3 regions of the Pandoraea vervacti genome follow, and region 3 is predicted to be linked to each of the others. Evidence: riboswitches for the same ligand, from Rfam matches in the RefSeq annotation. Region 3 holds a riboswitch; each other region holds the start of a gene.
What was found. A riboswitch is a leader RNA that binds a small molecule or an ion and turns the genes downstream of it on or off. The one in region 3 is predicted to bind cobalamin.

Region 1 (10,497 bases), 480 kb from region 3:
GTGTCGCCATCCTCGATGACCGGGGCGGCACCGAGCGGATGCAACTGCCTGAGTGCTTCCGGCGCCAGGCGAGTGACGGGGTCGCGCGCATAACGCACCAACTGGTAAGGGATGGCAAGTTCCTCGCAGAGCCAGACGATGCGCTCCGATTGGGAGACGCCGAGGTGATGTACGGTCAGCATGGGCATGAATTCCTGAAGGGCTAGGCGCCGCGGTTGTCACGACCGGAATCGCGTACGGCGGAGGGGGAGAATCCGAAACGCTCCCGAAAGCGCACGGAAAATCGCGACGGCGATTCGTAGCCGACGCACATCGCCACGTCCGAGATCGGGCGCGACGTTGCCTGAAGCATGGTCAGGGCCGTGGTCATCCGGACGTCTGCAAGGACTGCCGTGAGCGACGTGCCTTCAGCGCAGAGCCGACGTCGAAGCGTGGCCTCGGACATGGCGAGGCGCCCGGACACGACGGCGGACGACCATGACGCATCGACGTCGGCGGCAATCAGATGGCGGACCCTGGCCGCGATGGAAGTCCGGGCAGCGTGAGGCGCCAGCGAGACGCCACACGCGAGCAACCAGTAGGCAACCTCAAGCGCGCGCAGCCGTGCAACGCCTTCGGGTACCGGGTCGATGGGGCAGAGCGCCTCGCACGCCGCTTCGAACGACGCATGAAATTGTCTTGCGATCTTCCCGAGCGCGATCGCCGACTTTCGCCCGGCAGTGGCGCGTTCGGCTGCCGTGGCGTCGCGACGATAGCGTTCGTCGAACAACAGCGCGTCGTCGAATACGAGCCACCGCGCCTCGTACGTGCCGTCCGACGCCAGCACGTTCGTGAAGTCCACCGTCTGCGCACCACGTACGACGAGGGCCTGACCCGGCGTTGCGCGGGCGCGCGCGCCGTCGCTCGTCGTCACCGTCTTGATGCCTTTGTCGACGACGATGAGGGCATTGTGCTCGAGATGGATGCTGGCAATCCGCAGTTCGTTGCCCTGAATAACGCGCGCCGTCAGCCCGATGTCGGGCCGTGCATGGATTTCGCGCTGGCTTTCACGCGGGTGGGGCGCAGTGTCGGGTCGCATCGTCGGGGGTTTCCGGGAGAAGGCCGATGCAGTCTACCCTCGCCAACGCGGCGACGCGATGCGCGAACGATCAATCGCTGTGCCGATTCGCTCAAGGGCGGTAGTCACCTGCCACGTGAGCGACATGAACCGAAACAACACGTAGAATGCGCGCTACCGACGGCCGGAAGCTGGTGCAAATCCAGCGCGGTCGCGCCACTGTGACTCGTCCTCGCGACGGGAAGTCAGACCTGGCCGTTGGGCACATCGACCTTTTTTTGGGGCGCGAAACCCCAGGAGACCCATGCATCATCCATGCTCGACGACCCTCGACAGGGTCCCGGCAGGGCGTTGTTTCGCCCTTGGCAAAGCCGCGCTCACCGTTGTCTCGCTGTTCGGCAGCGCCGTCACGTTTGCCGACGACACCCACCTGCCGCGGGTCACCGTCAATGCGCAACACGCGCGCGACGACGCGCCACTCTCCACGCCGACGCCCACCGGTTCCCGTCTGAACCTGTCCAGTCTCGACACGCCCGCGAGCGTCGAGACGCTGAGCGCCCGGCAGATCGAAGCGCGCGGCGATCAGAGCGTCAACGACGCCGTGACGCGCACCACCGGCTTCACCAGCACGGCCACGCCGGGCAATGGCGGCACCGCGCTCGCCGTGCGCGGCTTCGCCGGTCAGGAGTCGGTGATGACGCTCTACGACGGCACGCGCCTCTATCCCGGCGCGGGCACGATGACCTTTCCCTTCGACACCTGGCAAGTCGAGCGCATCGACGTGCTGCGCGGACCGGCATCGGTGCTGTACGGCGAGGGCGCGATCGGCGGTGTGGTGAATGTCGTGCCGAAGCGAGCGCAGCGCGAGTCCGCGACCACGATTCAGGCGGGCTTCGGAACCGATGGCCAGAAACGCTTCGCGCTCGACACCACCGGCGCACTCGGCCCCATGTTGTCGTACCGCTTTTATGTGAGCGACAACCGCGGCAACGGTTGGGCCGAGCGCGGCGATGCGCATACGACTTCGTTCGGCGGCGCGGTGAAGCTCGACGTGTCGCCGACACTGTCGTTCACGCTCGACTACGACTACGCACGTCAGATGCCGGCGACGTATTTCGGCGTGCCGCTCAACAACGGCACGATCGATACGTCCCTGCGTTACCGGAACTTCAACGTGGGCGATGCACTGATCGCCTACTTCGATCAGTCGACGCGGTTGACCGGCGTCTTCCGGGCCGCCGACGGCATCACGATCCGCGGTCAGTTGTACTACCTGAACACCCGCCGTCATTGGCGCAACAGCGAATCGTACGAGATGGACCCGTCCACGCGTCGGGTCACGCGCAGCGACTACATCGAGATCCTTCAGCACGAGCATCAGGTCGGCAACCGGCTCGATGCCACCATCGACCGTACCCTCGCGGGACACGCGAACCGCTTCGTCATCGGCGTCGAGGCCAATCAGATCTCGTTTCAGCGCGACAGCAACACACCGTTTGGCGGCACGTCGGTCGTCAATGCGGATGCTTTCGACCCGGGCGTGTTCGCCAGCCCCGATCCGACCTTGCCCGAATTCCGCACGCTGACGCGTCAGGTGGCGTTGTTCGCCGAAGACCGTTTCGACATCACGCCGCGCCTGTCGGCGGTGGGTGGCGTGCGTTACGACTATCTTGACTATTCGCGTCGGCAACTGGCCACAGGATCTGAGTTCGGCAAGACGTTCTCGAACGTCGGCTGGCGTCTTGGCCTCGTGTATCAGCTCAGTCCCTCGGCGTCGGTCTACGGTCAGTACACGCGCGGTGCAGACAGCATCGGCTCGCTGGTCACCCTGTCGCAATCGCAGACCCGGTTCGATCTCGCGACCGGCGAGCAGTGGGAGGCGGGCTTCAAGCAGGAACTGCCGAACGGTCGGGGCTTCTGGACGCTCGCCGTCTACCAGATCGTGAAACGGCATCTCCTGGCGACCGATCCGTTGCATCCGACGGTGACGCAACAAGTCGGCCAGCAGTCGTCTCGCGGTGTTGAGGTGTCCGGTGCGCTGACGCTGGGCTACGGCTTCTCCGTCGAGGCGAATGCGTCGCTCTTGCGCGCCCGTTACGATAATTTCGACGAAAGCGTGGATGGGGTGGCCGTGTCGCGCAACGGCAACGTGCCGAACAACATTCCGCAGCAGACCGCCAACGTGTGGCTGACCTACACGCCCGTGCGCGACGTCGTGATCGGCACGGGATTGCGCTACGTCGGGCGTCGCTACAGCGATAACGCCAACACGGCGCCGATACCCGCGTTCACGGTATTCGACGCCTCGGCGTCGTGGCAGGCGACCCGACGCATCAATCTCGCGCTCTATCTGCGCAACCTTGGCAATCGCGCGTATGCGGTGACGTCGGAATCGCCGACAGAGTGGCTGCTCGGCCCATCGCGCTCGGCGCAGGTCGTGGCGACGATGAAGTTCTGAGGCCCGCCCGCCGATGCCTGCCGCACTCGACATTGCCAGCCTGAGCTGGTCGCCCGCCGATCTGGCTGGCCCAAACGCGTCGCCGCTACTTCAATCGATCTCGCTCGACGTCTCGCGCGGCGAGTTCGTCGGGCTGATCGGCCCGAACGGCAGCGGCAAGACAAGCCTGCTGCGCTGTGCATTCCGTTACGCAAAGCCGCAGGCAGGCACAGTCACGCTCGACGGCACCGACGTTTGGCGTGCGTCGCCGCGTTGGTCTGCGCAGCACATCGCGGTGCTCTTGCAGGAGTTGCCGGACGACTTCGGCCTGAGCGTTGAACAGGTCGTCTGGATGGGACGAACGCCGCACAAGCGCCTGCTCGACGTCGATACGCCCGATGACGCGCACATCGTCGAGCAAGCGCTGCGCGATGTGGACATGACGAACGCCCGCGCGCGTGCGTTCGCCACGCTCTCGGGCGGCGAGAAGCAGCGCGTGCTGCTTGCGCGCGCGCTCGCGCAGCAACCCGACGTATTGATGCTCGACGAGCCGACCAGTTTTCTCGACCTGCATCATCAGATCGAATTCATGCGCCTGATTCGTTCGTTGCAAGTGACGACGCTCGCGACGCTTCACGATCTCAATCTCGCTGCCGCGTACTGCGACCGTCTGTATGTGCTGGCGCGCGGCGAGATCGTGGCGCAGGGCGCGCCGGCCGAGGTGCTGACGGTCGAGCGGCTCGCGCAGGTGTTTCAGGTCGAAGCGCTGGTCGATGCGCACCCTGTCACTCACCGTCCCCGAATCACACTCGCTCATCCGATATGAAACGCTATGTTCTGATGGGCTCGATGGCCCTGACCGCCATGCTGGTCTCGAATGCCGGGCGGGCCGATGTCCGCTACCCGATCACCGTGCAAAGCTGCAATCGGGCCGTGACGTTCGAGCGCGCGCCGCAACGCGCCGTGAGCAACGACGTCAATCTGACGGAAATGATGCTCGCGCTCGGTTTGAAATCGCGCATGGTCGGCTTCACCGGCATCAGTGGATGGAAGACCGGCAATGCCGCGCTGCGTCGGCAACTCGCCGGGTTGCCCGAACTCGCGCAGCGGTACCCGTCGATGGAGGTGCTGGTGCAGGCGGGGGCCGACTTTTACTTCGCGGGCTGGAATTACGGCATGCATGTGGGTGGCCCGGTCACGCCTGCGATGCTCGCACCGATGGGCATCCGCACCTACGAACTGAGCGAATCGTGCGGCCATGTGATGCCACGCGGCGCGGCCTCTTTCGACGACGTCTACAACGATCTGCGCAATCTCGGACGCATCTTCGACGTCGAGCCGGCAGCCAGCGCAATCATCGATCGCATGAGGTCGCAACTCGAGACGCTGACACATCGGGTGGGCGCGAAGACGGCGCCGGTGCGCACCTTCGTCTACGACAGCGGCGAGGACAGCCCCTTTACCGCCGGACGTCTTGCCATGCCGACGGCACTGATCGAGGCCGCAGGCGGACGCAATGTCATGGATGACGTCATGCAAAGCTGGACGCGTGTGAGTTGGGAGACCGTGGTGGCGCGCAACCCGCAGGCGATCGTCGTCGTCGATTACGGCGCTGTCACGGCGGCACAGAAGATTGCGTTCCTGCTCGATCAGCCGGCGTTGCGGAAGGTCGAGGCGGTTCGCGCCCGACGCTTCATCGTGGTGCCCTACGACGAAGCGACCCCCGGCATTCGCAATGCGCAGGCGGTAGAGACGATTGCGCGCGGCCTGTATCCGAAGGCGTTCCCGAAATGACGGCTGTGCAGGTGCGCGGGCATATGGCGATTGGCGCACTGACGCTCGCACTCATCGCGTCGATCGTGCTTGCGACCGGTTTCGGCCCGACGGCCATTGCGCCGTCGTTGACGCTGCGTATCGTGCTCGCGCATTTGACGTGCGTGGGGCAGTGCGCCGGACAAAGCGTGGCCGCGCACGACTGGACGGCATCACAGGACGCCGTGGTGTGGCTCATTCGTTTGCCGCGCGTGTTGCTCGCGGCGATCGTGGGTGCGTCGCTCGCGATGGTCGGCGTCGCGTTGCAGGCCGTGACGGCCAATCGGCTCGCCGATCCGCATCTGCTTGGCGTGAGCGCGGGGGCGACCTTCGGTGCGGTGCTCGCGACACTCTTTCTCGGGGCGGTCTTCGGGCCGTTCACCGTGTCGCTGCTCGCCTTCGCCGGGGCCGCGTTCGCCACGCTCGCGGTGATCGGGCTCGCGCACCGGCAGGGGCGTCTCGAACGGGACCGGCTGTTGCTCGCCGGCGTCGCGGTGTCGTTCGTGATGCTCGCCGCGGCTAACCTGTTGCTGTATCTCGGCGATCAGCGCGCGGCGTCGTCCGTGTTGTTCTGGACCCTCGGCGGTCTCGGCCTCGCGCGCTGGGACATCCTCGTCGTGCCGGCGACGATTGCCCTGATCGGCGGCATTGTGCTGATTGGCCGACGCCGTGAGCTGAACGCGTTGATGACGGGCGATCTCGCCGCGGTGACGCTGGGCGTGAACGTGCCGCGCGTTCGAGCGGAAGTGTTTCTCATTGGCGCGCTCGTGACCGGGGCGATGGTGTCGGTGAGCGGCGCCATCGGGTTCGTCGGCCTCGTCACGCCGCATGCCTGCCGCCGGATCGTGGGGGCCGAGCACGGACGTCTGCTGCCGGTCTGCGCGTTGCTCGGCGCCGTGCTGCTGATCTGGGCCGACGTGCTCGCCCACACGATGATCGCGCCGGAAGACCTGCCTGTGGGCGTGGTGACGGCACTCGTGGGGGGCGGCGGCTTCGTGGCGTTGTTGCGGGCTCGGAGGTGAAGTCAGACGGGCTTATCGCTGCAGTGACTCGTGTAGACGGTGATGCCGTGACCGTCCGGATCCTGCATCGAGAAATAGTGGTGGCCGTAGAGCGCTTCATTCGCGATTGGAGATGGCGAGTATCCCTTGACGATGAGGCTTGCCCTGTAGGATTCCAGGTCCGCTTTTGTCTGTCCCGCAATCATCAAATCGATTTTTTCGCTGGCGAAATCCGGTCGCTGACCCACCTGACCCGGCAGCAACGTATCGGTCGAATCGTCGCCCTTCCTGAACAGCAGCAAATGAGTGCCACCGCGCATCTCGACGATCGCCATTCCCGGAAAAGCGCCGAATGCGCGCAGTCCCAATTCCGTATAGAAGTCGTAGCTTGCGTCGATATCTCGTACTTTCATGACGAAGTGACCCAGTGCCAGGGCGGGCAAGCGCGTTTCGGTGCCGTGCGTGTTCATTCGTGAGTCCTCGGGGGAGTGAGCGACGCGGCAGTCTTGCATCACGCATATCTCGGCGTTAATCTGACTGCCCAGTCGGAAATATTATCCGACTGATCAGTCGGATAAGCAAGAGGGTGTCGTGACGCGAAGAAAAGAAATTGACAGAGAGCGGGTTCTGAATGCTGCCGAGGCCGTCATCTCCGAGTCTGGCGGCCGGAATTTCACGCTCGATGCCGTGGCGGAGCGTGCGGGAATCAGTAAGGGAGGGCTCGTATACACCTTTGCAACCAAGGACGCCTTGGTGCTTGCGATATTGGAACGAGAGATAGCGCGGTTTCAGGACGCGGTGCGTCGCCGGTTGGGCGACGCGCAAGCGGACCCGGTCGAATGGGCGCTGGCGTATATCGACGAAGCGCTTGGCGAGGATGACGCCACCACGCAAAAGGCGGCATTTCTCGTCACCGCGCTGGTACATGCGCCTGAAATGCTGGAACCGGTGCGACGCCATTACGATGCGCTACTCGAACCACTCCGTTCGAATCGCGCACCGGTCGGCGAAGTGCGCCAGGCGCTGCTCGCGGTCGAGGGGGCGTTTCTGCTGCGGGGGTTCGGGTTGGCCGATCTCACGGAAGACGAACACCAGTCCATCTTGCGCCACGCGCGCAAAAGCGTCGTCGCCGCCTCGGGAAAATCGACAGCTCGCCGCTCAGTCAAACCACAGGGGCAATCCTGACACCGGGGCGATCCTGCGTATGACGGCGGTCCCGCCGTTCCGAGATTGTGGGACGCGGGCGCGGAGTCCCTCGCGCACGGGGCTTGTATCGGGCGATCGCCCGAGACTACGCAGCTAACGTGCTAAAATGTTTGACTGATCAAACATTGATCCGTCCAAAAAATGGCTCCTAGTCCCAGTACCCCCCATTCGGCGGGGCAGGTGTTGCCTTTCCGGCAGTCGCTCGTGGCGATGCTCGGCCTTTGTTTCTGCACGATGCTCGTGGCCCTCGATCAGACGGTCGTCGGCACGGCGCTGCCGACGATCGTCGCGGAGTTGAAAGGCTTCGAGTATTACGCCTGGGTCGCGACGTCGTATCTCCTCACCTCTGTCATTACCGTCCCCATCTTCGGGCGCCTCGGTGATTTCTACGGCCGCAAACGCTTCGTCATGGCGGCGATCATCGTCTTTACTGCGGCGTCCGTGCTTTGCGGTGCTGCGAATAGCATGCCGTTTCTCGTTGTCGCCCGCGCATTGCAAGGCATCGGCGGCGGCATGCTGGTCGGCACCGCGTTCGCGTGCGTGCCCGAACTCTTCCCCGACCCGCATGTGCGCTTGCGCTGGCAAGTGCTGTTGAGTTCCGCGTTCGGGATCGCTAACGCCATCGGTCCCTCGCTCGGCGGTTTCCTCACGGAAGCCTACGGTTGGCGCTCGGTGTTTTACGTCAACCTTCCCGTCGGCCTGCTCGGTCTCTGGTTCGTGGCGCGCCACTTGCCGCACATGCGCGCCGAAGAGCACAGCAAGGCCAGTATCGACTGGCTCGGCGCCTTGCTCATCACGGCCGCGCTGGGCAGCTTGCAGATGCTCGTCGAATGGCTGCCGGCGGACGGTCTCTCGCGCGGTGTCGTCACGCTCGGCGTGTTGCTCATCGTCTCGTCGCTCGCCCTTTACTGGTGGGAGAAGCGCACGTCGCATCCGATCCTGCCCTTCGAGATGTTTCGCGACAGATCGCTCGCGCCGCTGTTCGTGCTGTCGGTATTCGCCGGGTTTTCGATGTTCGGATTGCTCTTCTACGCGCCGCTTCTGTTGCAAGGCGGGTTCGGGCTTTCACCGCGCGAGACCGGGCTGCTGATTACGCCGCTGGTGGTGTGTATCACCGTGGGCAGCATCGTGAATGGCCGTCTGATCACCCGCTTGCGCAAGCCGAACGTGATGCTCTATCTAGGCTTCTTGCTGCTCGCGCTGGCCTGCGCGGGCGTGATTACCACGCATCGCGGCACGCCGCACTGGCTGATCGCGTCGTACATGTTCGTTGCCGGTCTCGGCCTGGGCTTCGTCATGCCGAATCTCACCGTCTTCGCGCAGGAAGTGGCCGGACGCGCGCACCTGGGCATTGCCACCGCGCTCATGCAGTCGCTGCGCATGATCGGCGGCATGCTCGGCACCGCCATCGTCGGCACGCTCGTGAATCACAGCTACACGGGGCGTGTCACGGACGCCCTCGCGGCGAATGAAGGCGCCCGCTGGACGTCGCAACTCTCCGATCCGCAGATGCTTGTGAACGTTCAGGCCCAGAACGATTTTCTGATGACGCTCGCGCATATGGGACAGAACGGCGCGCTCTTCATCGAGGCGGCGCGCTCGTCGCTGGTCGCCGCGATTCACAATGGGCAGATGGTGTCGCTTGCGGCGGCGCTCGCCGGCTTGTGGTTCGTCAGACGCGTACCGCTCATTCGGCTGACGCGTGGCGTGAAGCCGCAACCGCCGGCAGGGGAGTGAGACGATGTCCACACCGCTCAAACGTAACGTCATCCAGCAACTCAGCCTGACGTATCGCGCGATGATGCTCGCCTTCGATGCGCAGGTCGGACACCCGCTGCCACGCTGGCGGATCATTCTCGCGCTCGCCGAGCGCGGCACGTGTTCGCAGAAGTTTCTCGCCGAGCATTGCCGACTCGATCCGGCCTCGCTCACGCGTCAGTTGCAATCGATGGAAGCCCTCGGCTGGCTCACGCGCGCGACCGACCCCAACGATAACCGTCTGACGAACGTCACGTTGACCGAGGCCGGCATGGCCGTGCACGACGAGGCGACGCCGCGCCGTCAGGCGTTTTTCGACGAGACGCTCGAAGGCATGACCCCCGACGAAATCGCCACGCTGGAGAGCGCGCTGACGCATCTGGAAGCGCAATTCAAGTCGGTGGCCTCCAGGGCGAAGGCTGGGGCGTCTCAGGCGGCCGAAGGGAAGACCGCCGGCGGTGACGGCGCCGATGGCGCACCCGCACCTGCACCTGCGCCCACATCCACACCTACGCCAGCGCGCAAACGCACACCGCGAAATCCGGCGTAGTCTTGCGTCAGAAGAACGTCTGTACGATCTCGACGACGTTGTAATCGCCATCGACGACCGGCAAATGACGCCACTTGTCGAACGTGAGGCACGGATGCGAAATGTCGAACGCGATCATGTCGCCCACGCGAATGTCGTCGCCCGGCGCGATGCGCAGGTACGCATGCTGATCCATCATGCCGGTGACTTCCCAGTGCTCGGGTGTTGGCGTCGGGTGTTGGCTCTGACCGGGACGAAACTGCTGCGCCGGCGCCGGCATGCCTGCATCGAACGCCGCATCGCGCTTGCCCAGCGCAATGATCGCGCGCTCCGGTTCCGGGATCGACTGCACGTAAGCCCACAATTGCAGCGCGGGCTGGAGTTGCGAGCGCATCTGCTTCGCGATCGGATTGCGCGTGGCGATCTGCGCCTGTGCGGCCTTGTAGATGCCCACGTCGTGCGTCAGGTAGCACCCCGGGCGTAGCACGACATCGAGCGGTGCGCCCACCTCCTTGTGCGCGAATTCGTCGGCAACGACGTCGTACCATGCCGATCCCGCCCCCGAGAGCACGGCCGGGGAGCGCTCGATGCGCCCCGCTGCGATCAGCTCACGTGTCATGCTCACCGCGCGTTGCAGAAACGCACGGATGTCGGCTTCGGTGCTGAGCACGCCCTCATAGACTTCCACGCCGGCCAG
Region 2 (10,497 bases), 2.8 Mb from region 3:
CATCCACCGCGTGCCGCAGGCCGAAGCCCCACGCCAGCACGCCGGTGCTCAGCAGCAGCGGATCGCCGCGAAAGGCGATGAACGCCCAGATCCACGCACCGAGATTGAACGCGACCAGCAAGGCGTACATACCGCCCACCCGATTGCGCAAGCGTGCGGAGGACGGTCCAGCCTGAAGCGAAAGCGACATACGGTCGATCCTCGAGAGAAATCGTTCATTGCGTCGGGCACCCGCAGCTAGCTGCATATACCCCACATGTACCTCATTGCGCCCGCTGCGCGATGTCGTCCAGAGGCACGCACTCGCCCCCCCACGCACGCGCGAGACGTTCGCTTCCGCCCAACGCGATACGGCCCGCTCGGCGCGGCTCACAGTCGATCACGACCACCCGGTCCGCCGCGTCGGGCTTCGGCGGAAGCTCGCGCACGCGCCCGTCGGTGAGTACCCAGAGCACGCGAATTTGCGACGCCTGCCGACGCTTCGCCCGGTCCAGCACGTGCGCTGCGGCCGCCACACCGGCAGGCAACGGCGTGCCGCCGCCGCCGCCGATCGGTTCGATCCAGCGTTCGTTCCACCAGCGCGGCACCGCAGGCCCAAACAGCACCTGTGTGCGATCTCCGCCAAAGCGAATCAGTGCGGCCTCGGCGCGCTCGCGCGCGAGCCGGTCGAAGCTATCGAGCAGCCAGCCCTTCGCTTGCGCGAGACAGCCCAGCATCGAGGCCGAGCCGTCGAGCAGGAAGCAATGCAGTTCGCCACCGGGCGCCTTGTCTTCGGCGTAACGCAAATGCGTCCTGCCGAGAGGCAAGGGACCTTTGCACATCAACGTCGCCTCCCACGCGATGACATGCCCCGGCTCGCGCGTCTCGCCACGCCGTTTGGATCGTCTTCGCTGCCCTGCGTCGCCAAGCGCGCGGAACCATCGGGAGCCGCCGAACACGTCGACGGAGGCGTCCTCCCGATGGCTCAGCGTTTTTTTGACGACAGCGGGACGACGCCCTTCACGCGAGTCGTGCCGGTTGCCTCCGGCGGCAGGTAGCCCCAATCGGCTGCCTCGTTGCCGGAAGGCGTCGTGGTGTCCGTTTCGTCACCGGACGAAGACGCACGCCCTGTCCGCCCTTCGTGACCGGTATCGTGCCGCGATGTTGCGGTGGATGCTGTAGTCGATGCTGTAGTCGGTGCGGTAGTCGATGCTGCGCTCGATCCCTCGGACGATGCAGCCTGCGGTGCGGCGCGCCGCCGATGTCGCAACACCAGATCGGCCACGTGCCTGACGTGAGCGCGGGTCACCGCTGGCGATGATTCGAGCGCCGCCAGCGCGCGCGCTGCGCGCAGCATGATCAGGTCGGCGCGCATGCCGTCCACCTGCGCCTCGATGCACAGCGTGCTGACCTCATCGTGCACGTCGTCGTCGATCTCGATGGCGTCCAGCGCCGCACGCGCGTCGAGAACGCGCTGACGCTGCGCCGCCTGCGCCGTCTCATGACGCGCGTGAAAGGCCACCGGATCGAGATCGAAGGCGAGCCGCGTCCTGACGATCTGCTGGCGCACCTGCGCATCGAAACAATTCTCCAGCGCCACCATGAGACCAAAGCGATCCAGTAACTGCGGGCGTAGTTCGCCCTCCTCCGGATTCATCGTGCCGACGAGCATGAAGCGCGCCGCGTGCCGGTGCGATACGCCATCGCGCTCCACCACATTGACGCCGCTGGCGGCGACATCGAGCACCACGTCGACGAGCGAATCGGCCAGCAGATTGACCTCATCGACATACAACACGCCCTGGTGCGCTCGCGCCAGTAACCCGGGCGAGAATTTCACGCCGCCGCCGCGCAGGGCTTCGTCGATATCGAGCGCACCGATCAGACGCGCCTCGCTCGCACCCAATGGCAGGGTCACGAACGGGCAATCGGGCAACAGATCGGCAAGCGAGCGCGCCGCGGTGGACTTCGCGGTCCCGCGCGGGCCGCTCACGAGTACCCCACCGATCGACGGATCGACCGCAACGAGCAACAGCGCGTCGCGTAACGATGTCTGAGCGACGAGCGCCGTCAGCGGAAACGGCGGGGGCAGCGCAGTGGCGTCCATGTCGGTGGTCGGGATCAAGACGCTCTCCGTTCGATTTCCTGCCCGGCGGCCAGGAGATGATGTTCGATCTGCTCGCGGTACGCCCCGGGCGAGCGCCACAGCCCGCGACCGATCGCTTCGAGCAGCCGCTCGCACACGCCGCGCAGCGCGTGCGGATTGTGGCGTTGCATGAATTCGCGCGTGTCGGCGTCGTTCAGACACGCGTCCGTCACCATGCCGTATTGATGGTCCGAGATCACGCGTGCGGTCGCGTCGTAGCCGAAGAGATAATCGACCGTCGCCGCAATTTCCGCCGCCCCTTTGTAGCCGTGACGCTTCACGCCATCGAGCCATTTCGGGTTGACGACGCGTGCGCGGATCACGCGCGCGATTTCCTCGGTCAGCGGACGCACCCGGGGGGCATCCGCACGGCTATGGTCGGCGTGGTACACCGCGGGTTGCTGCCCTGAAAAGTGCCGCACGGCCGCTGTCATGCCACCTTGAAACTGGTAGTAATCGTTCGAGTCGAGAATGTCGTGCTCGCGATTGTCCTGATTCTGCAAAACGACGTCGATGCTCGCCAGACGCGTCGCAAACACGTCGTGCGCCCGCTCGCCTGCGCCGGCCTGTGCGTACGCGTAGCCGCCGGATTGTCCATACGCCAGCGCGAGATCTTCGTCCGTCTGCCACAGGCCGTTGTCGATCATCTCCTGCAACCCCGCACCATAGGTGCCCGGCTGCGAACTGAAAACGCGCCAGCCGGCCCGCTTCCTGGCCTCGATGCTGTCGAACCCGCGCGCCATCCATGCGTCGCGCTCGTGCACGACGCGCGCGCGAATCGGGTTGATGTCTTCCGGCTCGTCGAGTTCGGCCACGGCCTGCACGGCGGCATCGAACAAATGCATGACATTGGGGAACGCGTCGCGAAAGAAGCCTGAGACACGCAGCGTGACGTCGACGCGCGGACGCTCCATACCGCCGGGCGGCAGGATGTCGAAGTCCGTCACGCGATGGCTGCCGGGAGCCCACTTTGGCCGCACGCCCAACAGGGCGAAGGCTTGCGCAATATCGTCGCCGCCGGTGCGCATCGTGGCCGTGCCCCAGACCGACAGGCCGATGGCGCGCGGATAATCGCCGTGATCCTGCATGTGCCGCTCGATCAACTGGCGCGCCGATTTCACGCCCAGCGCCCACGCAGTCTGTGTGGGGATCGCACGCGTGTCGACGGAGTAGAAATTGCGGCCGGTCGGCAATACGTCGGGGCGCCCGCGCGACGGCGCACCGCTGGGTCCCGGCGGCACGAAGCGACCTTCGAGACCGCGCTTGAGATGACGCAGTTCCTCCCGGCCACACGCGTCGAGCGCGGGCAGGACCTCGTCGCCGGCACGCGCCAGCACGTCTCGCGTGGCGGGCAGGTCCGCCGTCATGGCCGCGAGCGACGCCACATCTGCGCTTGCCAGCGTTTGCAGCAAATTCGCGCCCAGCAACTCCAGTCGTTCACGCGTATCGCCCTGATGACGCCACGGGGCGTCGCTCACGCACGCGAGCATCGGCGGACGCGGTCCGTCCCACGGGGCCGACCATTCGGCCCTGAGGGGATCGAAGTGCATGTCGATCTGCAAATCTTTCGCCAGCGCGTCGATCAGGCTGGCGTCACGCCCCTGCCCGGCGCGCACCGGGAAACGCATCAGTGCGAGGAGCGTGTCGCAACGCTCTCGCCCCTTGGGCGAGCGACCGAAGATGTGCAGACCGTCGCGGATCTGCGTCTCCTTGAGTTCGCACAACCACGTGTCGACACGCGTGAGCAGTTCGTCCTCGGCGTCCGGACCGTTCGGCGCATCGAGGCTGAGTTCTTCGTGCAGACGATGTCGAACGATGGTCTCGAGGATCGTGCTGCGCAGCCATTTCGCGCGGCGCATGTCGACCAGGAGCGCTTCATAGTATTCGTCGACCTGACGCTCCAGATCCTGCATGGGGCCGTACGATTCCGCACGCGTGAGCGGCGGCATCAGGTGATCGATGATGACCGCCTGCGCCCGGCGCTTGGCCTGACTTCCCTCGCCGGGATCATTGACGATGAACGGATAGAGATGCGGCAACGGGCCAAGGGTGAGATCGGGCCAGCAACTGTCGGACAGCGCCACGCTCTTGCCGGGCAGCCATTCGAGGCTGCCATGTTTGCCCACGTGCACGACGGCATCGACATCGAACACATGACGCAGCCAGAAGTAGAACGCGAGATAGGCGTGCGGCGGCACCAGTTCGGCGTCGTGATAGCTGGCGTAGTCGCCGTCGACGCGCGAGCGGGACGGCTGAATGCCGACGAACACGTTGGCACACCGCCAGCCCGCGATCATGAAACGACCGTGCCGTATCGTCGGATCCTGATCGGCCGGTCCCCACCGCTCGTTGAGCGCGTCGCGCACTTGCGCAGGCAACGTGGCGAACGCGGCCAGATAGTCCTCGAGCGCATAGCTCTGGAAGGCCGGTCGCAGCGCGCGCATCTCGGCGTCGTTGGTCACGCCGCTCGTCAGGCGCGCCATCAGCGCGTCGCCGTCGGGCGGCAGTTCGTCGACCCGGTAGCCCTCGTCGCGCAACAGCGTCAGGATCTCGACAACCGACGCAGGCGTATCGAGTCCCACGCCGTTGCCGATACGACCTTCGCTCGCCGGGTAATTGGCCAGCACCAGCGCGAGACGTTTTTGCGCGTTGGGCTGGGTGCGTAACAGGCACCAGCGTCGGCTCAATTCGGCAACGAACGCGACGCGCTCCCGATCTGGCTGATAACGCACCACGTCCACTTCGGTGCGCGCGCACCGATAGTCCAGCCCCTTGAAACTGATCGCCCGGGTGACGATGCGGCCATCGACCTCGGGCAACGCGACGTGCATGGCGATATCGCGCGAGTTCAGCCCCTGATTGTCCTTGACCCAATCGTCGCGGTTGCCGCCGCTCAGGATCACCTGCAGCACCGGTGCGTCGCTGCCGAACACCTGCGACTGGCGGGGGTCTTCCGGCGTCGACGTCGAGAACGCCGTCGTGTTGAGCACGAGCGAGACGTCGTGCTCCTCGCAGAGCTGGCTTACGACATCGCGGCTGAGCGCGTCCTTGAGCGATGTGATGGCAATCGGCAGCGGGTTCAGCCCGCGCGCCATGAGCGCGTCGATCAGGGCGTCGAACACGACGGTGTTAGCCGCTTGCAGATGAGCACGATAAAAGAGAATCGCGACGACGGGCGCCCCCGCGTGCCAGCATGCCTGCCAGTCAGCGACCGTCGGTCGATGGCTGCGCGGATGGTAAAGCGCGGCATTAGGCACGGCCACCGGCAGCGGCGGATCGCCCCCCCAACCGAGCGCCTGCCACGCAATGGCCCTCAGGAACGCCTCGGCGTTGGCCGGGCCGCCCTGGCGCAGATAGCGCCACAAACGCGTGCAGAACTCGGGGCTGGCGGTGCTGAGCGCCGTCAGATTCGGGTCCTCCTGCAAGTCGCCCGAGAACATCACGAGCATCTGGGCGCGACGCTGCGCCAGCGCCACGATCTGCTCGATTCCGTACGGCCAGTAGGCTTCACCGCCCAGATGATCGACCACGACGACGCGCGCATGCTGCAAGACGTCCTCGATGTAAAAGTCGACGGACGCCGGTTGCCGAAGATACGTGACATTGGCCAGCCGCAGACTCGGGAAATCGTCACCGAGCCGCGCCACCACGCTCGCCAGCAACGACAAGGTCGTGTCGGCCGAGCTGAGCACGACGATGTCGGCAGGCTGCTGGTCGATGCGGATTACCCCTGCCGCGTCGTCGACAAAGCCGCCGGGGACCGTGCGTAACAAGTGCATGCGAAGCGTCTTCCTGTTTGGGCCGGGTGCTTCAGGCCACTGCGGCCGGCGACACGACGCCAAGCGCCACATCGAACTCGCGCTGGAGGGCGTCGGCATCGAGATCTTCCCCGATCAGCACAAAGCGACTGCCGCGTGATTCGCCGTCGCGCCAGTGACGATCGAAGTAGCTGTCGAAGCGCTTGCCCACCCCCTGCACGACCAGACGCATGGGCGCGCCGGGCAAGGCAGCAAAGCCTTTGGCGCGATAGATCGTGTGATTTTCGACAAGCTGGCTCAATGCGGCGATGACCTTGTCGCGGGTCAACGGGGCGAGCGCTGCGGCCTGCGGCGCCGACACCATGACCGAGTCGAACTCGTCGTGATGGTGGTCGGCGTCGTGCCCCGAGCCATGATGGTCGGGCCGCTGATCGATGGTCGCTTCGGACGCCGATTCCAGCCCGAGCAACACGCTCAGGTCGAGATTGCCGTTGCTCGCGGGCACGATCTTCACGTGGGCGGGCAGTGCCTCGCGAATCAGCGCCGTCACACTGGCCTGCGCTGCCGCATCGAGCAGATCGGTCTTGTTGAGGATGACCAGATCGGCTGCACTCAACTGGTCTTCGAAGAGTTCGTGCAGCGGCGATTCATGATCGAGATTCGGGTCGGCCTTGCGTTGCTCGTCGACGGCGTCCGGGTTTTCGGCAAATTGCCCGCTGGCGGTGGCGGGCCCGTCCACGACCGTGATGACCGCATCGACGGTGAATCCATTGCGGATCGAAGGCCAGTTGAAGGCCTGCACCAGCGGCTTAGGCAATGCCAGCCCGGAGGTCTCGATGAGCACGTGATCGATCTGGTCGCGTCGCTCGTTGAGCGCTTCCATCACGGGAAAGAACTCCTCCTGCACGGTGCAGCAAAGGCAGCCATTGGCCAGTTCGTACAACTGGCCTTCGGTTTCCTGGCCGTTCTCGTCGCAGCCGATGCCGCAACCCTTGAGGATTTCGCCGTCGATGCCCAGCTCGCCAAACTCGTTGACGATGACGGCAACGCGCAAGCCATGGTTGTTGGACAGGATGTGACGCAGCAGCGTGGTTTTACCGCTGCCGAGAAAGCCCGTGATCACGGTCACGGGGATCTTGCGCATGGAAGTCGACATGGAAAAGACAAAGCGTAGTTGCACGCTTCTGCCGCTTCCGATGCCTGACCGGTATGGCGTGCTGCCTGCCCGGCAGGGCATGGCGGCGCCACCGGTGGCGGGCGCATCGGGAAAACGGGGGACACGTGGCAAAGCTGAGGGTTTGACTGCACACCGCCTACCCGCAGTGCCAATCGTCTTCTCCGGCCGGTATCCGGGCTGACGAAATGGCCGCTTCACCTTCCCACGCCGCCATCGAAGGCTATCGCGCAGTGGTCTCGCCCCGTGAAACACATGTCACATGAAACATGTGCGGGGTTGAAGACGGCCTGGCGCCGCATGACTGCGACACCTTCGTTTTACCGTTGCGGGGGCAGCACAGGCTGGAGCGTCGCGTCGCACGACCGAGGCGTGGTCGCGCCGCCCTCCTGTTTCCCGTTTAACTGCGCGCACAGGAACGTGCGCGCGAGCACCAGATTAGCCGCGAGTGTAGGTGGCGGACACCGCCCCGTCAAGGCAGCGAGCGGCCAAACGCCTGTGGTATGCTCGCCACCAAATTTTTCATCCTCTAAGAGACGTTGCCGTGCGTCGCTCACGCAGCCGCCTCGGCAACGGGCTGCCGTGAGCACGCATGCACTCCCCCCGTCGTTCCGCCTTATGAGTCATCGTCCTGGCCCGCTTCCGGCGGCGCGTCCCTGTCCCCTGCCGGGTGTCGCGCCGACATCTGTGGCATTGCCGGCATCGCTGTCGCGCATGACGTTTCCCTCGTGCGCGCGAGGTCGGCAATGAGCCGTGCCTGGCTGATCGGGGCGGGACCGGGCGACGCAGAACTCATCACCGTCAAGGCGATGCGCGCGCTTGCCGTTGCAGACGTCGTGCTGGTCGACGACCTCGTCAATCCCGACGTCCTGCACATGGCCGGCCCGCACGCGCAGGTCGTCCACGTCGGCAAGCGCGGCGGACACGCGTCGACCCCGCAGCGGGAAATCATTGCGCTGATGCTCACCCATTTGCGCGCCGGTCGCAGCGTGGCTCGGCTCAAGGGCGGCGATCCGTTCGTTTTCGGACGCGGCGGCGAGGAACTGCTTGCCTTGCAAGCGGCGAACATCCCCGTCGAGATCATCAACGGCATCACGGCGGGGATTGCGGCCCCCACGACGCTCGGCATTCCGGTCACGCACCGGGGACTGGCCCAGGGCGCGATCTTCGTGACCGGCCACGGCGCCGGTGAGGACGAGCCCGACTGGAAGGCCCTCGCCGCCACACGTCTCACCCTCGTCGTCTACATGGGCATTCGCCGTCTCGAAGACATTGCCCGCCAGTTACTGCAAGCCGGTATGCCGCCGCACACGCCTTGCGCCGCCATCGAGTCGGCAACACTGCCCTCTCAGCGGCAGGTGCTCGCCACGCTGCGCACCCTGCATGCGGCGGTCCGCGCGACCGGCATCGGTTCGCCATCGATCATCGTGATCGGGGACGTTGTCTCGCTGGCGCGGCCCGACGACACAGCGCCCATACACGCCGCCGAGCGCCCGCTGAGTCTCGGCATCGGCTTTCGTCAGGGTGTGAGCGTCGAACGGATCGACGCCGCAGTGCGTGCCGCATTGGGGACGCACTCGCTCGACGATGTCGCCGTCATCGGCACGCTCGACCGGAAAGCCGAGGACGCGGCGCTCACGGCCTTCTGCGAGCGACACGGCATTGCGTTGACAGGATTCACCCCCGCACAGATCGAAGCCTGTCTGGACGAGCATCCTCTGCTGCCACGCTCGGCCACGGTTCACGAACACACCGGCGTGCAGGCCATATGCGAGCCATGCGCGCTGCTGGCCGCGCCCGGCAGCACGCTGCTCGCAGGCAAATACGCCGGCGACGGCATCACCGTCGCCATCGCCACCAGGGCGCCCACGGAGTAACGACACGATGAAGACCGACACCGAATCCCATCTGCGCATGACCCAGCGACGCCGCGAAGGGCATGAAAAGAAGCAGGCCGCCGCCACGACGGAAAAGGGCCTGCTGATCGTGCATACCGGTAACGGCAAGGGCAAGAGCACAGCCGCGTTTGGCATGGCGGTGCGCATGCTGGGCCACGACCAGCGCATCGGTGTCGTGCAGTTCATCAAGGGGGCGCTGCACACGTCCGAGCGCGACTTCCTTGGCAGCCACCCGCAATGCGACTTCGTCACGATGGGCGACGGCTACACCTGGAATACGCAGAACCGCGACGCGGACATCGCCACGGCGCGCAAGGGCTGGCGAACGGCCGTCGACATGATCGAGAGCGGCAACTACCGCATGGTGATTCTCGACGAACTCAATACCGTGCTGAAGTACGAGTACTTGCCGCTCGACGAAGTGCTGGGCGTTCTGCGCGCGCGCGGCGACATGCAGCACGTGGTGGTCACCGGCCGTCATGCACCGGACGAACTGATCGAGGCCGCAGACCTCGTCACCGAGATGCGTCTGGTGAAGCACCCGTATCGCGAACAAGGCGTGAAGGCCCAGCAGGGCGTCGAGTTCTGATCATGGCGTGCCCCGCGCTCTTCATCAGCGGCCCGGCGTCGGGTCAGGGCAAGACCACGGTCACCGCCGGTCTGGCACGGCTGCATCGCGAGCAGGGGCGCACGGTCCGTGTCTTCAAGACCGGCCCCGATTTTCTCGATCCGCAAATTCTCGAACGGGCGAGCGGTGCGCCGGTGCAAACGCTCGACCTGTGGATGGTCGGCGAGGCGCAGTGCCGACGTCTGCTGGCGCAAGCCGCCCGGAGCGCCGATCTGATCCTCATCGAAGGCGTCATGGGATTATTCGACGGCACGCCGAGCAGTGCGGACCTCGCGATGACGTTCGGCGTGCCTGTCGTCACGGTCATTTCGGCGAAGTCGATGGCGCAAACGTTTGGCGCAATCGCGTCGGGTCTCGCCCACTATCGCGCGGGACTGCCCATGTACGGCGTGCTGGCCAACCACGTTGGCTCGTCGCGCCATGCGCAGTTGTTGCGAGAAGGCATGCCGCCGGACCTTCGGTGGCTGGGGCATCTGGGAACGTCCGAACACATGGCGTTCCCGGCGCGACACCTCGGCTTGCATCAGGCAGATGAAATCGACCGGCTCGACGAGCGCATCGCCGCCGCAGCGCAGGCGCTCGCAGGCACCGCACTGGCCGACTTGCCGCCGGCGCTCACGTTCGATGCCCCTCCGTCAGTCGAACATCCGAGATGGCTCGAAGGCAAGCGGATTGCGGTGGCGCGCGATGCGGCGTTCTCGTTCCTTTACCCCGAGAACATCCGTCTGCTGACGGCGCTCGGCGCGCATGTGACCTATTTTTCGCCATTGGCCAACGATGCATTGCCGCCTGGATGCGACGCCGTGTTCCTGCCGGGCGGCTATCCCGAACTGCACGCCGCGACGCTGGCGGCGAACACGGTCAGCGCAAACAGCCTTCGTGCACACGCGTCCTCAGGCAAGCCCATCGTCGCC
Region 3 (10,497 bases):
GCGGCCGGTCAGAACTGCTTCCAGCCGAGCGAGACGTAAATCGCGCGCCCGAGGGTGTTGTAGCCATAAACCGTCTGGTAGTTCTTGTTGAAGACATTATCCAGATGCGCCGAGACGTACCAGGACTTGTCGATGTTGTAGCGGGCCTGGAGATTCACCAGCGTGTAGGCGCCGAGATGCTGACCTCCCGTATCGTAACGCTCGCCGCTGTAGAAGACATCGCCGCCGACGCTGAATTTATCCGTGAGCGTCTGCGTCACGCCGAGCGAACCGTACTGTTTGGCGCGACGCGCGAGTACCTTGTCGGCGTCCAGATCCGTCGGATTTTGTCGCGTGAACGACAAGCGCACGTCCGTGCCGGTCCGCTGGATCTTGCCCAGATACGTCAGTTCCAGCCCTTCGACGCGGGCCTTTGCCACGTTCGCCGCCGTGTACGGAAACACGGTGAGCGACTGGATCAGATTCGTATAGTCGGTGCGGAACAGCGCGAGCTTTGCCAGACCGAAACGCGCGTCATGGAATTGCACGGCGAGTTCCTTCGAGATCGAGCGTTCCGGTTGCAGATTCGGATTGCCGAAGCCCGGAAAGAACAGCTCGTTGAAGGTCGGCGCGCGAAAACCGTCCGAGGCGTTCGCCATCAGCTTCCACTGGTCGGTCAGCCGATAGCCGTAGCCGACCCAGCAGCTGTTGGCGCCCCCGAAGTCCGAATACATGTCGCGGCGCACGCTTGCCTGCACTTCATGCCGGTTCGCGAACACCCCCTCGTAGCCGACGTAAATCGAGTCGAGATGGCGGTTGTTGTGGTCGTAGTTCGTGTTGCTCTCGACCGTTTGCTCCTGACGCGTGTAACCGGCAATCAGCTTGTGATCGGGCATGAACGCGTACTCGTTGGTCCAGTCGATCTGATTGCTCGACGTATGGTAGTTACCGTTGCCCTTGCCGTTCAGATAGTTGTAGTTGTCATCGTCGCCCTGCGTCACGGTGAATCGCGTGTGCCACTTGTCGGTCACATTGCCCTTGGCGTAGGCCGATATCTGGCGCACGCGGGCATCGGTATCGTTCAGGTCGGAAGGCTTGCCGAACGCATTGTCGTAGCTGATGCTGCCATCGCTCTGGAACAGACGCGCGCCCACTTCCCAGGTGTGGCCAAGTTTGCGCGAGAGCGCGGCGCTCACGCTGGTGTTGTCGTCGCCGTTGCGATTCGGGTTGACCTTCGGTGCGAAGCGCGGGTCCTGTGCCGAGATACCGTTGGTGTGAAAGCGCGAGACATCGAGCGAGAAGCGTGTCTTGCCTTCATCGAACGATCCCGCGATGCCCGCGTTCGCTTGGGTGGTGTTATTCGTACCGTAGCCGAGCTCGGCGTAGGCCTTGGGCGGCCCGCCGTCGCCTTTGCGCGTGAATATCTGGATGACGCCGCCCACCGCCTGCGAACCGTACAGTGCGGATACGTTGCCGCGCACGATTTCGATGTGGTCGATTTGCGACACCGGGATCTGCGCGATGTTGGTCGTGCCGGTCGTTGCGGAGTTGACGGGCACGCCGTCGATCAGCACGAGCGACGCATTGGACGCCGCGCCGCGCATGAAAATACTGGCCGACGCGCCGAAGCCCCCGTTCTGGGCGATTTCGACACCGGCCTGCCCACGCAGCAACGAAGGCAGGTCCTGCGCCTGACTTTGCTCGATTTGCGCGCGGGTGATGACCGAGGTGGACGCGAGCGTATCCGCGAGCTTCTGCTCGGTGCGCGAGGCCGTCACGACCGTGGTGTTGAGCGAAGCATCGCTCGCCTGCGCGTGCGCCCCGAGACTGATGGCGAACAGGGTGGCGGCGATCGTCAGGCGATGCACGCCGGGCTTCATGGCCGTATCGAGCGGACCTGGACGCGACGGATACGAGGATGGTGACGCAGGTGACGCGGGAGAAAATGCAGGCGCGTGTGGCGCCATCGCGCGAACGTGGGTGCGCATGATCGGGTGTGACTTCCGTAATTTTCTTATTGCCTTGGCCCGTTCCCCCGCAGGCCGCCGACGAAAGGGGAGCGCCGGTGACACGTCGAAATGCGAACACGATGGGAAGCATCGACACCTGAAAACGACGAGACGCCGCCAGCGGCTTGCGCCACGCGGCATGTGGATCCCCACTCACTTGGGCCGGTATCCGGGCTGGTCATCGTCGCGCCTGACCGGCCTTCCCGTGCACGCGTGGCGCACAGTGGCGATGGGGGTGAGGCGCGTTTTCGGAAACCTTTCGGGTCGAAAGAATGACTTACCGTTGCGGGGGCAGCACAGGTTGGCCAGCCCGTGTGGGGACGCGGCTCCCTGTTTCCCGTTTAACTGCGCATGCCGGGGGGGCGTGCGCGAGCACCGAAGTGCCGCAAGTGTAGGGGCCATTCGAACGAGCGTCAATGCTCGTTCGTCGGGCATTGGCCGCCGATTCCGTTAGAATGTAGGGCAATCAAGAGGACGCAGCCCGATGCTCACCGATCTCGACAATCTCACCGACAAAATGGAACAGTTGGTTGTCATCAGCCAACGCTTTCACCAACACAATCAAGCGCTGCTCGCGGAACTCGACCGTGCGCGCGCAGAATGTGACGAAACCCGCGCCGCCATTGAGCAATTGCGCACCGAACGCGACGCCTTGCGACTGCAACGCGATCAGCTCGCCGCCAAGATCGACGAAGCGCAGGTTCGCCTGAACGCGATCCTTGAAAAGCTCCCGACGCAAAACCCCGCTGAGGGTCAGATGGATCTGCTCGGCACCCCCGGTGGAGAAAACGCATGACGATCAAGCAGCTCGAAGTTAATATTCTCGAACAGTCTTACCGCCTCGCCTGCCCGCCGGAACACGAAGCCGACCTGCTCGCTTCCGTGTCGCGCGTGGACGCGGAAATGAGCAAGGTGCGTGCGCAAAGCAGCGTGCGCGGCACCGACCGGATTGCCGTCATGGCAGCGTTGAGTCTGGCATCCGAATTGCTTGCGCTGGAAAAAAGCATTGCTGCCGGACAAGCATTCCCCGCCGAAGAAATTCAGCGTAGAATGCAAGCCATGGATGAACGACTGAGCGCTGTGATCGATCAGTATCAAAGCTGAATGACCCGGTAGCCGTCCAGTCCAAAAGGTTAGTTTTCCCTGCCTGGTTCGCGAAAGTCATAGATTCCTTGAACCAATGATCTGTTGCAGGTTGCGGAAGTTTGTAGTGCTGGCGTGAGCGTCACTCTGTCTGATGAACCCAAAGCGCTACTAACCGCGACCACCTTGAACCTTCGGTTCAGGATGCCGGCTTAGCGGCTGAGGCGGGGACCCAATACACGGCACTGCGTTCGCGCAGTGCCGTTTTTTTTCGACGAGCATGCAAATGAAAGGCGACCCGAAGGTCGCTTTTTTACCTGCGCAACGGATTCGTCTGAGGGGCCAGACGTATGACCATCAGAACTGCGCTTCGCTCAGGAAAAGCGCCGAATCCGCGCCCTCGGTGATGGTCAGTGCCAGCCCCGGCGCCTGCGTCAGAATGTGATCTGCGTAGAAGCGCGCCGTGCCGATCTTGGCGTCGAAAAACGACGGATCCTGATCGCGCAGCTTTTGCGCCGCGAGCAGCGCTCGCCCCATCTGCCAGCCGCCCAGCACGATACCCGCCAGCTTTAGATACGGCACGCTGCCGGCAAACACCGCGTTGGCATTGTCCTGGGCATTCGCCACCACGTAGTCGACCACGATCGACAGCGCTTCGCGTCCCTTCGCGAGACGATCCGCCACCGACACCGCCACACCGCCCGCGGCCCGCAGTTCGCTTTCCGTCGCCGCGATTTGCTCACACAGCGCGTTGGCGACGGCACCGCGATCGCGCAGCGTCTTGCGCCCGATCAGATCGTTCGCCTGAATCGCCGTCGTTCCTTCATAGATCGGCAGAATGCGCGCGTCGCGATAGTACTGCGCCGCTCCGGTTTCTTCAATGAAACCCATGCCGCCATGCACCTGCACACCGAGACTCGTCACGTCGAGCGACATCTCCGTACTCCAGCCCTTCACGATCGGCACGAGGAACTCGTAGACGGCTTGCGCACGCTTGCGCTCGTCGGCCTCCGGCGCATGATGGGCGATGTCGGCTTGCGCGGCGGCCACATAGGCAAGGGCGCGTGCGCCTTCGGTCAGTGAACGCATCGTCATGAGCATGCGCTTGACGTCGGGGTGATGGATGATGGTCACCGCGTCGCGCGACGAACCATCCACCGGACGGCTTTGCAGACGATCGCGCGCGTAGGCAACGGCATGCTGATACGCACGCTCGGCCACGGCTACCCCCTGCATGCCGACAGCGAAGCGCGCCGCGTTCATCATGATGAACATGTATTCGAGGCCGCGATTTTCCTCGCCGACGAGATACCCCGTCGCACCACCGTTATCGCCGAACTGGAGCACTGCCGTCGGACTCGCCTTAATGCCCAGCTTGTGTTCGATGGATACGCAATGCACGTCGTTACGCGCACCAAGGTTCCCCTCGGCGTCGACGTTGAACTTCGGCACGATAAACAACGAAATGCCCTTCACGCCTGCGGGCGCATCGGGGGTACGGGCGAGCACGAGGTGGACGATGTTCTCCGCCATATCGTGTTCGCCGAACGTGATGAATATCTTCGTGCCGAAGAGGCGATAGGTGCCATCGGCTTCGCGTTCCGCACGCGTGCGCACCATGGCCAGATCGGACCCTGCCTGCGGCTCGGTCAGGTTCATCGTGCCGGTCCACTCGCCCGAGAGCAGCTTCGGCACGTAGAGGGCGCGTTGCGCCTGCGTGCCGGCGGTGAGCAATGCTTCGACGGCGCCGTCCGTCAGCAACGGACACAATGCAAACGAGAGATTCGCTGCGTTGAGCATTTCCGTGCAGGGCGTGGCGACGAGCTTGGGCAGCCCCTGACCGCCGAACTCCTGCGGATGCAGCACTCCCTGCCAGCCCGCCTCGGAGAACTGACGGAAGGCTTCCTTGAAGCCGGGCGTGGTCGTGACGGCACCGTCCTTCCACGTGCTCGGCTGTTGATCGCCGATCACGTTCAGCGGCGCGAGAACTTCCTGATTGAAGCGGGCCGCCTCTTCGAGCACGGCCTGTGCAACGTCGGGCGAGGCATCCTCGTAGCCGGGCAGCGCAGCGATGCGCTTCAGGTCCGCCAGTTCGTTCATGACGAACTGCATGTCCTTGATCGGGGCCTGATAACTCATGTCGTTCCTCCAAGGGGTTCCGATTGCCTTCGGATGGTGGCGAATGCCGGGATTCTTGTTGTTATGTTTTCTTTCGACCGATTCGCATGAAGACGCGCCGCCTCCTCATGCGAATCGGCTGCGGGCCCAACGCCCGCAGCCTTGCTGCTTCACTTTACCGCTTCACTTTACCGCTTCACTTCATGGTTGCCGCTTCGGAGCGCGCGTTGTGCGTGCTTACAGCGCGCCCGTCAGTTCCGGCACCACCGTGAACAGATCGCCCACCAGGCCGTAATCCGCCACCGAGAAGATCGGCGCTTCCGGATCCTTGTTGATCGCCACGATCACCTTCGAATCCTTCATGCCTGCCAGATGCTGGATCGCACCCGAAATGCCCACCGCGACATACAACTGCGGCGCCACGATCTTGCCCGTCTGGCCCACCTGATAGTCGTTGGGCACGTAACCGGCATCGACCGCCGCGCGCGATGCGCCCAGCGCCGCGCCCAGCTTGTCCGCCAGCGGCTCCAGCACCTTGGTGTAGTTCTCGCCGCTGCCCAGACCGCGACCGCCCGAGACGATGATCTTCGCCGAGGTCAGCTCCGGACGGTCCAGCTTCGTCACCTCGCGGCCAACGAACTGCGACACCCCGGCGTCCGGCGTGGTCGCCACGGTTTGCACCGCAGCGCTGCCGCCCGTGGCCGCTGCGGCGTCGAACCCCGTCGAGCGCACCGTGATCACCTTCACCTTATCGGCGCTTTGCACCGTCGCAATCGCGTTGCCCGCATAGATCGGGCGCTCGAACGTGTCGGCGCTCTCGACCTTCGTGATGTCCGAGATCTGCGCGACGTCGAGCAACGCCGCCACGCGCGGCGCGATGTTCTTGCCGTACGCCGTGGCCGGAGCCAGGATGTGCGAGTACGCGCCTGCGAGCGACACCACTTCGTCCGCAATGTTCTCCGCCAGACCGTCGCCGAAGTACGTCGCCTCGGCCAGCAGCACCTGCTTCACACCGGCGATCTGCGCGGCCGCATCCGCCGCCGCTTTCGCGTTGCTGCCTGCGACCAGCACATGCACGTCGTCGCCGCATTGCAGCGCTGCCGTCACGGTGTTCAGGGTCGCGGCCTTCAGGCTTTGGTTATCGTGTTCTGCAATGACCAGAATGCTCATCTCGTCGTCTCCCCTTAAATGACCTTCGCTTCGGTCTTCAGCTTTTCGACGAGCGTTGCCACGTCCGCCACCTTCACCCCCGCGCTGCGCTTGGGCGGCTCGGCCACTTTGAGCGTCTTCAACCGCGGGCTCACGTCAACGCCCAGATCGGCGGGCTTGACCGTCTCCAGCGGCTTCTTCTTCGCTTTCATGATGTTGGGCAGCGTCACGTAACGCGGCTCGTTCAGACGCAGGTCCGTCGTGATCACCGCCGGCAGCGACAGCGACACCGTCTCCAGTCCGCCATCGACTTCGCGCGTGACCTGCGCGCGGTTGTCCGCCACCGTCACCTTCGAGGCGAACGTCGCCTGCGGCAGCTTCGCCAGCGCCGCGAGCATCTGACCGGTTTGATTCGAATCGTCGTCGATGGCCTGCTTGCCCAGGATCACCAGTTGCGGCTGCTCCTTGTCCACGATCGCCTTGAGCAGCTTGGCCACGGCCAGCGGCTGCAGTTCCTCGTCCGACTCGATGAGGATCGCGCGATCCGCACCGATGGCCAGCGCCGTGCGCAGCGTCTCCTGCGACTGCGACACCCCCGCCGACACGGCGATCACTTCCGTCGCCACGCCCGCTTCCTTCAGCCGAACCGCCTCTTCCACCGCGATTTCGTCGAACGGATTCATCGACATCTTCACGTTCGCAATGTCGACGCCCGTGCCGTCGCTCTTCACGCGAACCTTTACGTTGTAATCCACTACCCGTTTGACCGGTACCAGGATCTTCATGAACTCGCTCCAAAGTTACGTTTACGTCAATCCGCTGCCATTATAACCACACGGCAAATGACGCATAAATTGCATATTTGAGGCATTTTGTGGCGAAGTTTCATGAAGCCCTTCTGATTTGCCACAGATGCGCGATCCAGCCCAAAACGGTTTCGGCGCCTACGTGGACAGGCCTGCGGGCCGCCGCGATCATGCCGAACGATCGTGCTATTTTTATGCAAATCGCGATCTACAGCCAGTTTCCTCGTGGTGCGTTTCCTCTAGAGAAAACGCGCCGACGCGCGCACGTCTATGATCGAATAGCGAACCGCAAATTGCAGCGCCGTCACAGAAAAAGCGACCACCGGCTATCGGCGAATGTTGTCGCGGCGTGGTGAAGTCATTACGTCGTCAGGCGAAGACGGCCATCGCACCCGGAGCAGACATGACAACGCATTCCGAATCGAAGCTACGCGCCAGCGACGGTCTCGCCCTCCATGTCCACACGTGGCAGCCGCCGCCGGGGCGCGTGCCACTGCGAGCCGTGGTGGCCATCGTGCACGGCATGGGCGAGCATGGCGGGCGTTACGCGCCACTGGCCGAGCACTTCGCCGCATATGGCATCGCCACCGTGAGCTACGACCTGCGCGGACATGGCCGCTCTGACGGCGCACGCGTCTACGTCAATCGCTTCGACGAGTACCTCAACGACACCGAGATCTTTCTCACCCACGTACGCACCGCGTTCGGGCCGACGCCCCTGTTCCTTCTGGGCCACAGCATGGGCGGCGCGATTGCCGCGCTTTACACGATCACGCGCGCGCCGGCGAACGTTAGCGGACTGATGCTCAGCAGCCCCGCGCTGGGCCCGGGCAAGCCCGTGGCGCCGTGGATGGAAAAGGCCGGACGCTGGGTGTCGCGCTGGTTGCCGAAAGTCCCCGTCTTCAAGATCGATCCCGCCGCCATTGCCCGCGACACGACCGTGGTGGACGCCGCCCGGCGCGACCCGCTCAACGCCTATCGTGGCACCCCGGCACGTACGGCCGCGGAATTGCTCGACGCCATGGCGCGCATCCATGCCAATGCCGACGCCCTGCACCTGCCGCTCTACATCTTCCATGGCACCGCCGACCGACTCACCGCTCCCTGGGCAAGCGAACAGTTTCATGGCAACGCCGGCTCGCAGGACAAGACCCTGCGTCTCTACCCGGGTCATTTTCACGAAACGCTCAACGATCTCGATCGCGAGAAGGTCATCGACGAACTGACACAGTGGCTGGAGCAGCACTTGCCGCAGACCGGCGCCGCGCCGTCGGGCTTCGAGCCCCACCGATTTGCGCCTTCGGCACGACCGGCATTCGGCAGCCATCACAGCGCCTGAACGAGGCCCTTCACGCGGAACCCGCCCCGCGAACAGGGTCTCGCGGCGCGACGCCCCACTGCGCGTTACACTGAAAGCGTGTCGAATTGCGAGGAGCCCCCGGCATGCAAGCGCAGACGAAGTACTCGCCGCAAACCGTTACCGGCATGCATTTCTGGACGCCAACGATCTTCAGCATCAAGACCACTCGCCCGCCCGGCCTGCAATTCACGGCCGGGCAGTTCGTGCGACTCGGCTTGCCGGGCGACGACGGCGAACTGATCTGGCGCGCGTACTCCTTCGTCAACTCGCCTGCAGAAGATACGTTGGAGTTCTATGTAATTACGATCCCGGAGGGGCAACTCACGCCACGACTTGCCACACTCAAGGTCGGCGACGAGCTTTTCGTCGATCACACCGCATACGGCTTTCTCACGCTCGATCGCTTCACCGGCGGCGAGGACCTGTGGCTGCTGGCCACCGGCACCGGACTCGCGCCATTCATTTCGATTTTGCGCGACCCCGCCGTGTGGCAACGCTTCGAGCGCATCTTCGTCGTGCACAGCGTGCGGTGGGAACGCGACCTTGCCTATTACGAAGCGCTCAGGCACTTCTCGCATCCGGACGTCGATCCTGCGCTGGTGCACAAGCTTCGCTTCGCCGTGAGCGTGACGCGCGAGCAAACGCCGGGCGCACTGTACGGACGCATCACGTCGCTACTGTCGTCGGGCGAGCTGGAAAAAGCGATGGGCGCGACGCTCGATCCCGCGACGTCGCGCATCATGGTCTGCGGCAATCCCGACATGATCAAGGAATTGCGCGCCTGGTTCACCGGCAATGGCTATGCGGTGAGCCGCACGGCAACGCCGGGACCGCTGGTGCTCGAAAAGCAGTGGTAGGCGACGTGGGCGGGCGCGGCGGCGCGATGCCTCACCCGGCAGGGTTTGCCCAGTCCGGGGGGCGCTTTTCGATGAACGCCTGCACGCCTTCGAGCGCGCACGCCTGCATCATGTTGCAAGCCATCGTCTGTCCGGCCATCTGATAGGCCGCCTCGATCCCGGTCTCGGCCTGTCGGTAGAACAGCCCCTTGCCCGCGGCGACCGCTGCCGCCGGCTTGGCGAGAATCGCGCGGCACAGTCCGGCCACTTCCGTGTCGACCCGCTCGATCGGCGCCACGCGATTAACGAGCCCGCGCTCGCGGGCGGTTGCCGCATCGATGAACTCCCCTGTGAGCAGCATCTCCATGGCCTGCTTGCGGGTGAGATTGCGCGAGAGCGCAACGCCGGGCGTCGCACAGAACAGACCGACGTTGATGCCGGAGACGGCAAAGCGCGCGGTGGACGCCGCGACCGCGAGATCGCACATTGCCACCAACTGGCAACCCGCCGCGGTGGCGATCCCATGCACTCGCGCGATGACCGGTTGCGGCATGCGCTGCATCGTCAGCATCACGCGCGTGCATTGGTTGAACAACGTACGGTAGTAGTCGAGCGACGGCTCGGCGCGCATCTCCTTGAGATCGTGTCCGGCACAAAACGCCGGCCCTGCGCCTGCAAGCACCACGACACGGGCGCTGTCGTCATGCGAGACGACATCGAGTGCGTCTTGCAGCGCACCCAGCATCGCTTCGGAGAGGGCGTTGAATTGACGCGGACGATTGAGCGTGAGGGTGAGCACACCCGTCAATTCACCTTCGCCGCGCGAGACGAGAACCAGCGGCTCGACGGCCGCCGTCGCTTCCGATGACGTCATGATGTCTCCTGTGCCGCAGCGGTCTTCGGCGCGCGGCATTTCTGATTGGCGATCCGCCCGTCCCTAGCTCATCACTCAATGCCGTACCGTCGAGTACTGTCGGGCACGAGGTGTCACCGCGGCCTCACACGAGACGTCAAACGTCGGCGAGCACCTTCAGATGCGCCACGACACTGCGTCCTAGCGCCGAGAGGTTGTAGCCGCCTTCGAGGCAACTCACGATGCGCCCCTTGGCGTGACGGTCCGCAATGGCCTTCACTTCCTTGGTGATCCAGGCGAAGTC

Region 1: linked by a shared signal. The riboswitch ahead of UC34_RS04145 (TonB-dependent receptor) and the one ahead of UC34_RS06395 (TonB-dependent receptor plug domain-containing protein) in region 3 are both predicted to bind cobalamin.
Region 2: linked by a shared signal. The riboswitch ahead of cobW (cobalamin biosynthesis protein CobW) and the one ahead of UC34_RS06395 (TonB-dependent receptor plug domain-containing protein) in region 3 are both predicted to bind cobalamin.

What each region holds. Positions count from the first base shown of each region.
Region 1 is NZ_CP010897.2:921,522-932,018, forward strand. Features, by position in the region: gene UC34_RS04135 (glutathione S-transferase family protein) at 1-182, opposite strand, end outside; gene UC34_RS04140 (helix-turn-helix transcriptional regulator) at 203-1,078, opposite strand; adenosylcobalamin (AdoCbl) riboswitch at 1,217-1,364, shown strand; gene UC34_RS04145 (TonB-dependent receptor) at 1,362-3,515, shown strand; gene UC34_RS04150 (ABC transporter ATP-binding protein) at 3,529-4,320, shown strand; gene UC34_RS04155 (ABC transporter substrate-binding protein) at 4,335-5,288, shown strand; gene UC34_RS04160 (FecCD family ABC transporter permease) at 5,285-6,328, shown strand; gene UC34_RS04165 (VOC family protein) at 6,331-6,777, opposite strand; gene UC34_RS04170 (TetR/AcrR family transcriptional regulator) at 6,995-7,492, shown strand; gene UC34_RS04175 (DHA2 family efflux MFS transporter permease subunit) at 7,655-9,250, shown strand; gene UC34_RS04180 (MarR family winged helix-turn-helix transcriptional regulator) at 9,255-9,821, shown strand; gene UC34_RS04185 (amino acid deaminase) at 9,829-10,497, opposite strand, start outside.
Region 2 is NZ_CP010897.2:4,283,775-4,294,271, forward strand. Features, by position in the region: gene UC34_RS18590 (HoxN/HupN/NixA family nickel/cobalt transporter) at 1-190, opposite strand, end outside; gene UC34_RS18595 (vWA domain-containing protein) at 264-821, opposite strand; gene UC34_RS18600 (magnesium chelatase ATPase subunit I) at 965-2,086, opposite strand; gene cobN (cobaltochelatase subunit CobN) at 2,101-5,904, opposite strand; gene cobW (cobalamin biosynthesis protein CobW) at 5,936-7,039, opposite strand; cobalamin riboswitch at 7,207-7,510, opposite strand; partial or broken gene cobA (uroporphyrinogen-III C-methyltransferase) at 7,804-8,529, shown strand; gene UC34_RS26140 (cobalamin biosynthesis protein) at 8,611-8,934, shown strand; gene cobO (cob(I)yrinic acid a,c-diamide adenosyltransferase) at 8,942-9,544, shown strand; gene UC34_RS18625 (cobyrinate a,c-diamide synthase) at 9,544-10,497, shown strand, end outside.
Region 3 is NZ_CP010897.2:1,402,015-1,412,511, reverse strand. Features, by position in the region: gene UC34_RS06395 (TonB-dependent receptor plug domain-containing protein) at 9-1,859, opposite strand; cobalamin riboswitch at 2,132-2,383, opposite strand; gene UC34_RS06390 (hypothetical protein) at 2,473-2,784, shown strand; gene UC34_RS06385 (cell division protein ZapA) at 2,781-3,092, shown strand; RNA gene ssrS (6S RNA) at 3,126-3,306, shown strand; gene UC34_RS06375 (acyl-CoA dehydrogenase) at 3,429-5,210, opposite strand; gene UC34_RS06370 (electron transfer flavoprotein subunit alpha/FixB family protein) at 5,427-6,359, opposite strand; gene UC34_RS06365 (electron transfer flavoprotein subunit beta/FixA family protein) at 6,374-7,123, opposite strand; gene UC34_RS06360 (alpha/beta hydrolase) at 7,548-8,483, shown strand; gene UC34_RS06355 (ferredoxin--NADP reductase) at 8,588-9,361, shown strand; gene UC34_RS06350 (enoyl-CoA hydratase) at 9,393-10,214, opposite strand; gene UC34_RS06345 (histone deacetylase family protein) at 10,351-10,497, opposite strand, start outside.